2 regions of the Roseomonas haemaphysalidis genome follow, and region 2 is predicted to be linked to the other one. Evidence: riboswitches for the same ligand, from Rfam matches in the RefSeq annotation. Region 2 holds a riboswitch; the other holds the start of a gene.
What was found. Region 2 has a riboswitch for cobalamin ahead of IAI59_RS03545 (DUF1636 family protein). Riboswitches for the same ligand answer to the same signal wherever they lie in the genome.
Positions count from the first base shown of each region.

Region 1: it holds a riboswitch for cobalamin, as region 2 does, so the genes downstream of both, IAI59_RS01460 (ABC transporter substrate-binding protein) here and IAI59_RS03545 (DUF1636 family protein) in region 2, are expected to answer to the same signal.

Region 1 covers NZ_CP061177.1:312,287-316,687, forward strand. Annotated here, with positions in the region: gene IAI59_RS01450 (ABC transporter ATP-binding protein) at 1-588, opposite strand, end outside; gene IAI59_RS01455 (FecCD family ABC transporter permease) at 585-1,661, opposite strand; gene IAI59_RS01460 (ABC transporter substrate-binding protein) at 1,658-2,668, opposite strand; cobalamin riboswitch at 2,780-2,976, opposite strand; gene IAI59_RS01465 (hypothetical protein) at 3,017-3,295, opposite strand; gene dinB (DNA polymerase IV) at 3,426-4,401, shown strand, end outside.
Region 2 covers NZ_CP061177.1:790,150-794,550, reverse strand. Annotated here, with positions in the region: gene cobN (cobaltochelatase subunit CobN) at 1-1,095, opposite strand, end outside; gene cobW (cobalamin biosynthesis protein CobW) at 1,100-2,137, opposite strand; gene IAI59_RS03545 (DUF1636 family protein) at 2,134-2,520, opposite strand; cobalamin riboswitch at 2,633-2,827, opposite strand; gene IAI59_RS03540 (DUF3297 family protein) at 3,136-3,387, opposite strand; gene cobU (bifunctional adenosylcobinamide kinase/adenosylcobinamide-phosphate guanylyltransferase) at 3,458-3,964, shown strand; gene cobO (cob(I)yrinic acid a,c-diamide adenosyltransferase) at 3,961-4,401, shown strand, end outside.

The DNA.
Region 1 (4,401 bases), 480 kb from region 2:
GTTGAGGTCGTGCAGCGCGACCACGGTGGTCACCGGCAGGGTTTCCACCAGCCGCAGGATGGAAAGCTGGTGGTGGATGTCCAGGTGGTTGGTCGGCTCGTCCAGCAACAGCACGCGGGGCTGCTGCGCCAGGGCGCGCGCGATGTGTGCGCGCTGGCGCTCGCCGCCCGACAGCGTCGCCCAGTCGCGCGCGGCGAATCCGGCCATCTCCACCACCGCCAGCGCCTCGGCGACGATGGCGTCGTCGGCCGCCGACCAGGGCCGCAGCATGGACAGCCAGGGCGTGCGGCCGAGTTCCACCGCGTCGCGCACCGTCACGCGGTCGGCGGTCTCGGCCTGTTGCTCGACCAGCGCCAGCAGCTGCGCCACCTCGCGCCGCCGCATGGCCGCCATGGGGCGGCCGCCCAGGCGCACGGTGCCGGCATCCGGTCGCAACACGCCAGCCAGCAGGCGCATCAGCGTGGACTTGCCGGAGCCGTTGGGGCCGATCAGGCCCAGCGTTTCGCCTTGCGCCACGGCCAGCGACACGTCGCGCAGGATGGGCACGCCGCGCGCGGACCAGTGCAATGCCTCGGCGGACAGGATCATCGGGCCGGCCGCCGCCGCACCAGGATCAGCGCAAAGGCCGGCGCGCCGACCAGCGCGGTGACCACGCCGATCGGCAGCACCTGCCCCTTGACCGCGATGCGCGACACCACGTCGGCCGCGATCAGGAACAGCGCGCCGGTCAGCGCCGCCGCCGGTACCAGGCGCACGTGCCGCACGCCCGCCAGAAAGCGTGCCGCATGCGGCACCACGAGGCCCACAAAGCCGATGGAGCCGACGATGCTGACCATCACCGCCGTGGCAAAGGACGCGCACAGGATCAGCAGCACCTGCACCTGCCGCACCGGCACGCCCAGCGCGATGGCGGAATCCGTGCCGAAGGTGAAGGCGTCCAGCGCGCGGGCATGCCACAGGCAGACCAGGGTGACGGCCAGCGCCACCGGCACGGCGAAGACCACGTTGTCCCAGCGCGCGCCGCTGAGGTTGCCCAGCAGCCAGAACAGGATGCCACGCGCCTGCTCGGCGCTGGCGGAGCGGGTGATCACGAAGGCGGTGATGGCGTTGAACAGCTGCGAGCCGGCGATGCCCGCCAGCACGATCTGCCCTGCCGCGCGCGGCCCCACCCCGCCGCCTGAGAAACGCGCCAGCAGCGCCACCAGCAGAAAGGCGCAAAGCGAGCCGGCGAAGGCGCCGAGCGACAGCGACACCGCCCCCGCGCCGACGCCCGCCACCGTCACCAGCACGGCGCCCGTGGACGCGCCGGCCGAGATGCCCAGCAGGAACGGGTCGGCCAGCGCGTTGCGCAGCAGCGACTGCAGGATGACGCCCGAAACCGCCAGCCCCGCGCCGCAGCAGGCGGCGACGATGGCGCGCGTCAGCCGGTAGTTCCACACGATGCCCTGGTCGATGCGGTCCAGCGCGAAGCCGGCGCCGAACAGCTTGTTGGCCAGGGTTTGCAGCACCGTGCCGGGCGGGATCGGCGTTTCGCCGATGCACACGCCCGCCAGGATGGCCGCCGCCAGCAATGCCGAGATCCAGCCGGCATGCAGCGCCGCGCGGCCGAGCAGCCGGGCCAGCGCGCGCGGCAGGCCGGCGGGTGGCGGGCCCGCCGTCACCGGTCCAGCCGGGCCATCGCGTCCGTCAGGGCTTCCAGCCCGCCCACCAGGCGGAGGGTGGCCTGCATGGCGTGGGCGTCGATGATGACGATGCGGCCGTGCTTGACCGCCTCCATCTCCCGCGTCACGGGGTCGGCGCGCAGAAAGGCGAGCTTGCGTTCCACGTCGTCGGCCGGAAAGCGGCGGCGGTCCATGCGCGCGATGACCAGCACGGAAGGGTTGGCGCGCGCGATGCTTTCCCACCCCACGGTGGGCCATTCCTCGTCCGACTGCACCACGTTGCGCAGGCCGAGCGTGCGCATCATGTAGCCGGGGATGCCCTTCTGCCCGGCCATGTAGGGATCGAGGTCGAGGTCGGCGGAGGAAAACCAGAAGGCGGCCGAGGCATCGCTGAGGTTCAGCGCCCGGGCACGCGCCACCGCCGCCGCTTCCCGCGCGCGCAGATCCGCCACCAGCGCGGCGCCCCGGTCCTGGCGGTCGAACACCGCGGCCAGTTCCGTGATGCCCTTGTATAGCGATTCCGTGCTGAAGGCGGCGGTGCGGGTGCCGTCGGCGCCCACCAGGTTGTTCTTGCCCTCGCAGTCGGGGGGCATGACGTAGGTGGGCACGCCGAGCTCGTGGAACTGCGGGCGGGTCCCGACCACGCCCTGCGGCCCGACCATCCATTCGAACTGCGTGGCCACCAGCCCGGGGCGCTTGCCGATCACGGATTCAAAGGAGGGCGCGTTGTTGTCCAGCCGCGGCACGCGCGCGTTCTGCTCGCGGAACTCGGGCAGCACCTCGTTGAACCACAGCGCGGTGCCGGCCATGCGGTCCCCGGCGCCGAGCGCGTAGAGCACCTCGGTCACCGACTGGCCGATGGTCACGGCGCGGTCCGGCGCGGCGTCGAAGCGCAGCGACTGGCCGCAGTTCTCGATCAGCAGCGGATAGCGGGTCGGCTGCGCCGTGGCGGCGGACAGCGACAGCCCGAGGCCGATGGCGGCCAGGGCGAGGCAGCGGCGCATCATGCGCATGCCCCCTGTTGCGGGAGCGTGGCACCTGCGCGCGGCGGCGCGGGCCGCCGCGCATGGCGTGACGGTTCAAACATCGACATTCCTCCCCGGACACCCCGCCGGATGGGTCAGTTGCACAAGCCGGCAGGTCTCCTGACTGGCGGGTCAGCGCCCCATCCGGCCTTCCCGGGATGGCTCCCAGTGGCGTGTTCGGATCGGGCTCGCCGCCTACAGTTGCGGGGGCAGTTCCGTTTGGCGGCCGGCAAAGGCCGCGACGGATTCCCTGTTAGTTCCTTTCGGAAACCGGCATCGCGAGGGGTAACGGATGCGCGGCCGGCGCACAAGCGCCGGCCGCGCATCCCCTCAGTTCACGCCATGGCATTCCGAGGTGGTTTCGCGCCGGCTGCTCATGCCGCCGGCGGGACGGATCTCGCACACCACGTACTTGCCGCCCTTTTCCAGCGTGAAGCTCGGCCCCATGGCGGCGACGATGCGGTGGCCACCGTTCAGCAGCGCGCTCATCGGCTGGTCGATCTCGGTCCACACCGTGACGGGGCGCGCGGGCGGGGCGGGTGCCTGCGCCCAGGCCGGCAGGGCGGCGCACAGCAGGGCGAGGCTGGCGGGAAGCACGAAGCGGTTCATGGTATTTCCTGTGGATGGGACGGTGCGGCAAGCCTACCGGCGGCGGCATGGCGCGTCACCCCGCGCTGGCCCTGGGGCGGGCGGCGCGGCCGCGCTACAACCGCCGCAGGTCGAACCGCATTGCACCGTCGTGACGCCGCCAGTCCGCAAGATCATCCACATCGACATGGACGCCTTCTACGCCTCGGTCGAGCAGCGCGACGACCCGGCGCTGCGCGGCCGCCCGCTGGCGGTGGGCGGCTCGCGCGATCGGGGCGTGGTGGCGGCGGCGAGCTACGAGGCACGGCGCTTCGGCGTGCGCTCCGCCATGCCGTCGCGCACCGCGCTGCGGCTGTGCCCCGAGCTGCTGTTCGTGCCGCCGCGCTTTGAGCGCTACCGCGCCGTATCACGGCAGATCCGCGCCATCTTCCTGGACTACACGCCGCTGGTGGAGCCGCTGTCGCTGGACGAGGCCTATCTGGACGTCACGGACAACCTGAAGGGCGAGCCGCTGGCCAGCCGCATCGCGCGCGAGATCCGCGCCCGCATCCGGGAGGACACGGCGCTGACCGCCTCGGCCGGCATCAGCTACAACCGCTTTCTGGCCAAGCTGGCATCGGACCACCGCAAGCCGGACGGCCAGTTCGTGATCACGCCGGAGATGGGGCCGGACTTCGTGGCAGGGCTGGAGGTGGGGCGCTTTCACGGCATCGGCCCGGCCACGGCGGCGCGCATGAACGGCCTCGGCATCCGCACCGGGCAGGACCTGCGCGCGCAGTCGCTGGCCTTTCTGCAGGCGCATTTCGGCAAGGCGGGCGCGCATTTCCACGCCATCTCGCGCGGCGAGGACGCCCGCCCCGTGGTGCCGGACCCCCCGCGCAAGTCGTCCGGCTCGGAAACCACCTACGGCCACGACCTGGCGGATGCGGACGGCGTGCTGGCGGGGGTGGAGGCGCTGGCGGCGGAGGTCTGGGACTGGTGCGCCGGGCAGCAGGCCTTTGGCCGCACCGTGACGCTGAAGGTGAAGTTCGCCGACTTCCAGCAGATCACCCGCAGCCGCTCCTCGCCCGAGCCGGTGAACAGCCGCGCCGCCCTGCTGGGCGCGGCGGCGGAGTTGGCGCGGACGG
Region 2 (4,401 bases):
CAGCGCCACGCGGCGCGCGGCGGCGGGCGTGGCGCCCAGCCGCGCCCAGCCGGCGGCACGCTCGGCGGCCAGGCGGATGCCGCAGCGGCAGGGGCGCAGCACGGTGGGGCGGAAGTCCAGGCCCGGCAGCGGCGCGGCCTCCGCCTTGAAGCCGATCGCCGCCGTGGGCAGCCGCCCGTCCAGTTCCGGCAGCACCACCTGCATCGCCAGGTCGGTCTGCGACAGCCCGCGCGTGCTGGCCGCCCAGGCTTCCTGCGGCGAGCCGGACAGCACCAGTTGCAACACCGGCACCCCGGCCGCATCCAGCGGCGCGGCGCCCGAGGAAAAGGCCGTGGCGTTCAGCACCACCGCCGGGCGCATCGCCGCCAGCCGCGCCGCCACGAAGCGCGCCGCGTCCGGCTGCTTCAGGCTGGCGGCGAACAGCCCGCACGGGTTCAGGCCATGCGCCGCCAGGGCCTTCGCCAAGTCGCGGTGCGGCGCCACGTCGTCGGCCAGTAGGTGGGAGCGGTAGAACACCAGCGCCACGTCGGGGCCCGCGGCCGTCACGCCGAAGTCGTGGTCGCCGAACTCCGGCAGCGGCGGCGGGTCCTCGGCCGGCGCGGCGCCGAGCCCGCCCGCCTCGGCCGCCACGCGCAGCGCCGCCGCCATCTGCACCGCGCCGCCATGGCGGAAGCAGCGCAGCAGCCGCGCGCGCAGGCCAGGCTCCATGGTGGACATCGCCGCCATGCGCGCGTCGTCGGGGCCATCGCCGGGCAGGACTGCCAGCGGAATCCCCTGCTGGCGGCACAGGCTTTCCACTTCCTCGGCGCCGTAGCGCCAGTAGTCCAGCCCGCCCAGCAGCCGCAGCACGATGACCCGCGCGTGGCCCAGCACCTGCGTGGCATAAAGGTCCACCGACATCGGGTGACGCAGTTGGGCGAGGCTCGCCAGCCGCAGCGCCGGGCGTGGCTCTGGCAGCATCGCCCAGCCCGCCGCCGCCTGCGCCAGGTCGCTGTCGGTGAAGGACAGCAGCACCAGATCCGCCGGCGCGTGGCCGAGATCGACCGCCTCGCCGGCGGCGTCCAGGCTCAGCGTTTCGCGCGGCAGCAGGTGCATCGTGCTACCCGGCGATGGCGGCGGCGATCGCCGCCTTGTCCAGCCCGCTCTGGCCGATCACCACCAGCCGGCCGTCGCGCGCCTCGCCCGCCGCCCAGGGGCGGTCGAAATGGTGGCGGAAGCGCGCGCCCACGCCCTGCACCGCCAGCCGCATCGGCTTGCCCGGCAGACTCGCAAAACCCTTCATGCGCAGCACGTCGAAGCGCGCCGCCACCTCGGCCAGCTTGGCCACCAGCGCCTCGGGGCTCGCCGCCTCCGGCATCGGCACGACGAAGCTGTCGAAATCGTCGTGCTCGTGGTCGTCGGAGCCATCATGGTGCGAGGGGCGGGCGGCGAGGTCGTCCTCCGCCGCCGCGCCGAGGCCGAGCAGCACGGCGATGTCGAGCGCGCCCTCGCGCGCCGCCACCACCTTCACCGCGCGCGGCAACCGTGCCGCGATCTCCGTCCGCAGCCGCGCCAGCGCGGCCTCGTCCAGCAGGTCGGCCTTGTTCAGCACCACGAGGTCGGCGGCGCTGAGCTGGTCCTCGAACACCTCGGCCAGCGGGTTGTCGTGGTCCAGGCTGTCGTCGGCCGCGCGCTGGGCGGCCACGGCCTCCGGGTCGTCGGCGAAGCGGCCCTCGGCCACCGCCGGCCCGTCAACCACCGTGACCACCCCATCGACCGTGACGCGGGAGCGGATGGAGGGCCAGTTGAAGGCCTTGATCAGCGGCTTGGGCAAGGCGAGGCCCGAGGTCTCGATCAGGATGTGCTCCGGCGGCTCGGCGCGGTCCAGCAGCGCCGCCATGGTGGGCAGGAAGTCGTCGGCCACCGTGCAGCAGATGCAGCCGTTGGCCAGCTCCACGATGTTCTCCGCCTCGCAGCCCGGAATGCCGCAGGCGGCCAGCAGGTCGCCATCAATGCCGAGCGAGCCGAACTCGTTGACGATGATGGCGATCCGCCGCCCCCGCGCCTGGGACATCACGTGCCGCACCAGCGTGGTCTTCCCGGCACCCAGAAAGCCGGAAACGATGGTGGCGGGGACCTTGGCGAGGGACTGGCTCATGGAAGCTCCTGCAACGAAGGAATGCGGCCCAGCATGACGGACCGCAGCGAGGCCGGGCGGCGGGACGGCAGCACCGCGCCATGCGCACTGGCCGCATAGGTGGCGCCGTAGGTGACGAGATCGGCGGCGTGCTCCACGCCCAGGCGGCCCAGCAGGTAGCCCCACTTGCCCGGCGCGGTGATGGCGGCGGCGCAGCCCTGCTCGCAGACCGCGAGGCAGGTGACCTCACGCAGCTCCACCGGGCCCCCGGCGGGCAGCGCGGCCGCCACGGCGTCCAGCAGGTCGCGCCCCGGCCGGCGGTCCTCCGGCGCCAGGTCGCGCCCCGCCCGGCAGGTCACGCAGACATGCAGCACCGCCCCGCCCGTTGTTTCCGCTTTCGCCATGCCGCACCTCCGCACGTCCAACGAGGTGCCGACCGCCCGGGCAACCGCCAGGGTCAGCGCCGGGCACGGCGGCCCCACGCTTCAGCCCTCCGGGGCACCCCGCCCGGCGGCTCGGTCTCGATGGGCGATGGCAGGTCTCCTGGCTCACGGATCAAACGCGGGCTGCACGGCCTTCCCGGGGGTGGTGCCCCCAGTGGCGCGAACGGCAGCCTGCTTTCCGCCTACAGTTGCGGGGGCAGCCGCGGCTTGAACACCGCAGTTCCCTTTTCACCCCCCTTTCGGGGAGACCATCGTGGGGCTGGGTTAGGGGTGCGCGGGGGGGTTGTCAAACGCTTCCGGCCCGGCCTTGGCCAGGGGGGCGCCGCCGCCCTGGACCCCCCGCCGGGGTGGCAGTGCCACCCCAGACCCCGCCGTCAGGAAGCATTGGGGGGCTTGAACGACAACACGGGCGCGGGGCCGAAAGCCTAGATTTTTATGGAAAGGCCACCAGCGCTGCACCATGAGTCGCCGAGGGCCAGCGGCCCTCGGGGCGGCAAACAGAGGGCGGGGTCTGGGGTGGCACTGCCACCCCAGCGGGGGTCCAGGGGGCAGTGCCCCCTGGCCACGCCCGCAATCTCAGGCCGCCGTATCGCGAAAATAGGGCTCCACGGTGCCCGTCACCTTCATCGTCAGCGGGCGGCCCTTGCGGTCCATGGCCTTGCCCACCGCCAGCCGCACCCAGCCTTCGCTGACGCAGTATTCCTCGACGTTGGTCTTTTCCACGCCCTTGAAGCGGATGCCGATGCCGCGCTCCAGGATCGCCTCGTTGAAGAACGGGCTGGCGGGGTCGTTGGAAAGGCGGTCGGGCGGGGTGGTGGCGTCGGACATGGCGGGGGCTCCTGGGCTGTCTGCGGGGGTGATAGCCAGCCGGGGCGGCTTTCGGCTAGTCCTGGCTGGCATGAGCATCACCCTGGTCCTCGGCGGCGCGCGTTCCGGCAAGTCGCGCCATGCCGAGGCGCTGCTGGCCCCGCACCCCACGCCCTGGACCTACATCGCCACGGCCGAGGCCTGGGACGACGAGATGCGCGCCCGCATCGCCGAGCACCAGGCACGGCGGGACGCGCGCTGGCGCACCGTCGCGGCGCAGCTGGACCTGCCGGCGGCGCTGGCCGGCGCGGGGCCGGCCCTGGTGGATTGCCTGACCTTGTGGCTGACCAACCTGATGCTGGGCGGGCACGACGTGGCGGCGGCGACAACGGCGCTGGAGAGTGCTCTAGCCGCGCGCCTGGCGCCCACGGTGCTGGTGGCCAACGAGGTGGGGCTGGGCATCGTGCCCGATACCAAGCTGGGGCGGGCCTTCCGCGATGCGGCGGGGGTGCTGAACCAGCGCATCGCGGCGCGGGCGGACCATGTGCATTTCATCGCGGCCGGGCTGCCGCTGCTGCTGAAGGGAAAGCTGCCGTGAGCGAGGAGGAAGCCGCGCGCCATCGCGAGAAGATGGCCAGGCGCAAGACGGTGCAGGATGCGGAGGTGGCGGGCAAAACCATCGAGAAGGGCCTGCTGATGGTCCACACCGGCAAGGGCAAGGGCAAGAGCACGGCGGCCTTCGGGCTGGCGTTGCGCATGCTGGGGCGCGGCCGGCCGGTGGGGGTGGTGCAGTTCATCAAGGGCGCCTGGAGCACCGGCGAGCGCGCGCCGCTGGAAGCCATGCCGGGCCTGGAATGGCACAGCATGGGCGAGGGCTTCACCTGGGAAACGCAGGACCGGGAGCGCGACGTCGCCGCGGCGCAGCGCGCCTGGGAGAAGGCCATGGCGCTGATGGCGCGCCCGGGGCTGGGCCTGCTGGTGCTGGACGAGGTGTGCATCGCCCTGCGCTACGACTACCTCGACACCGCCGCGGTG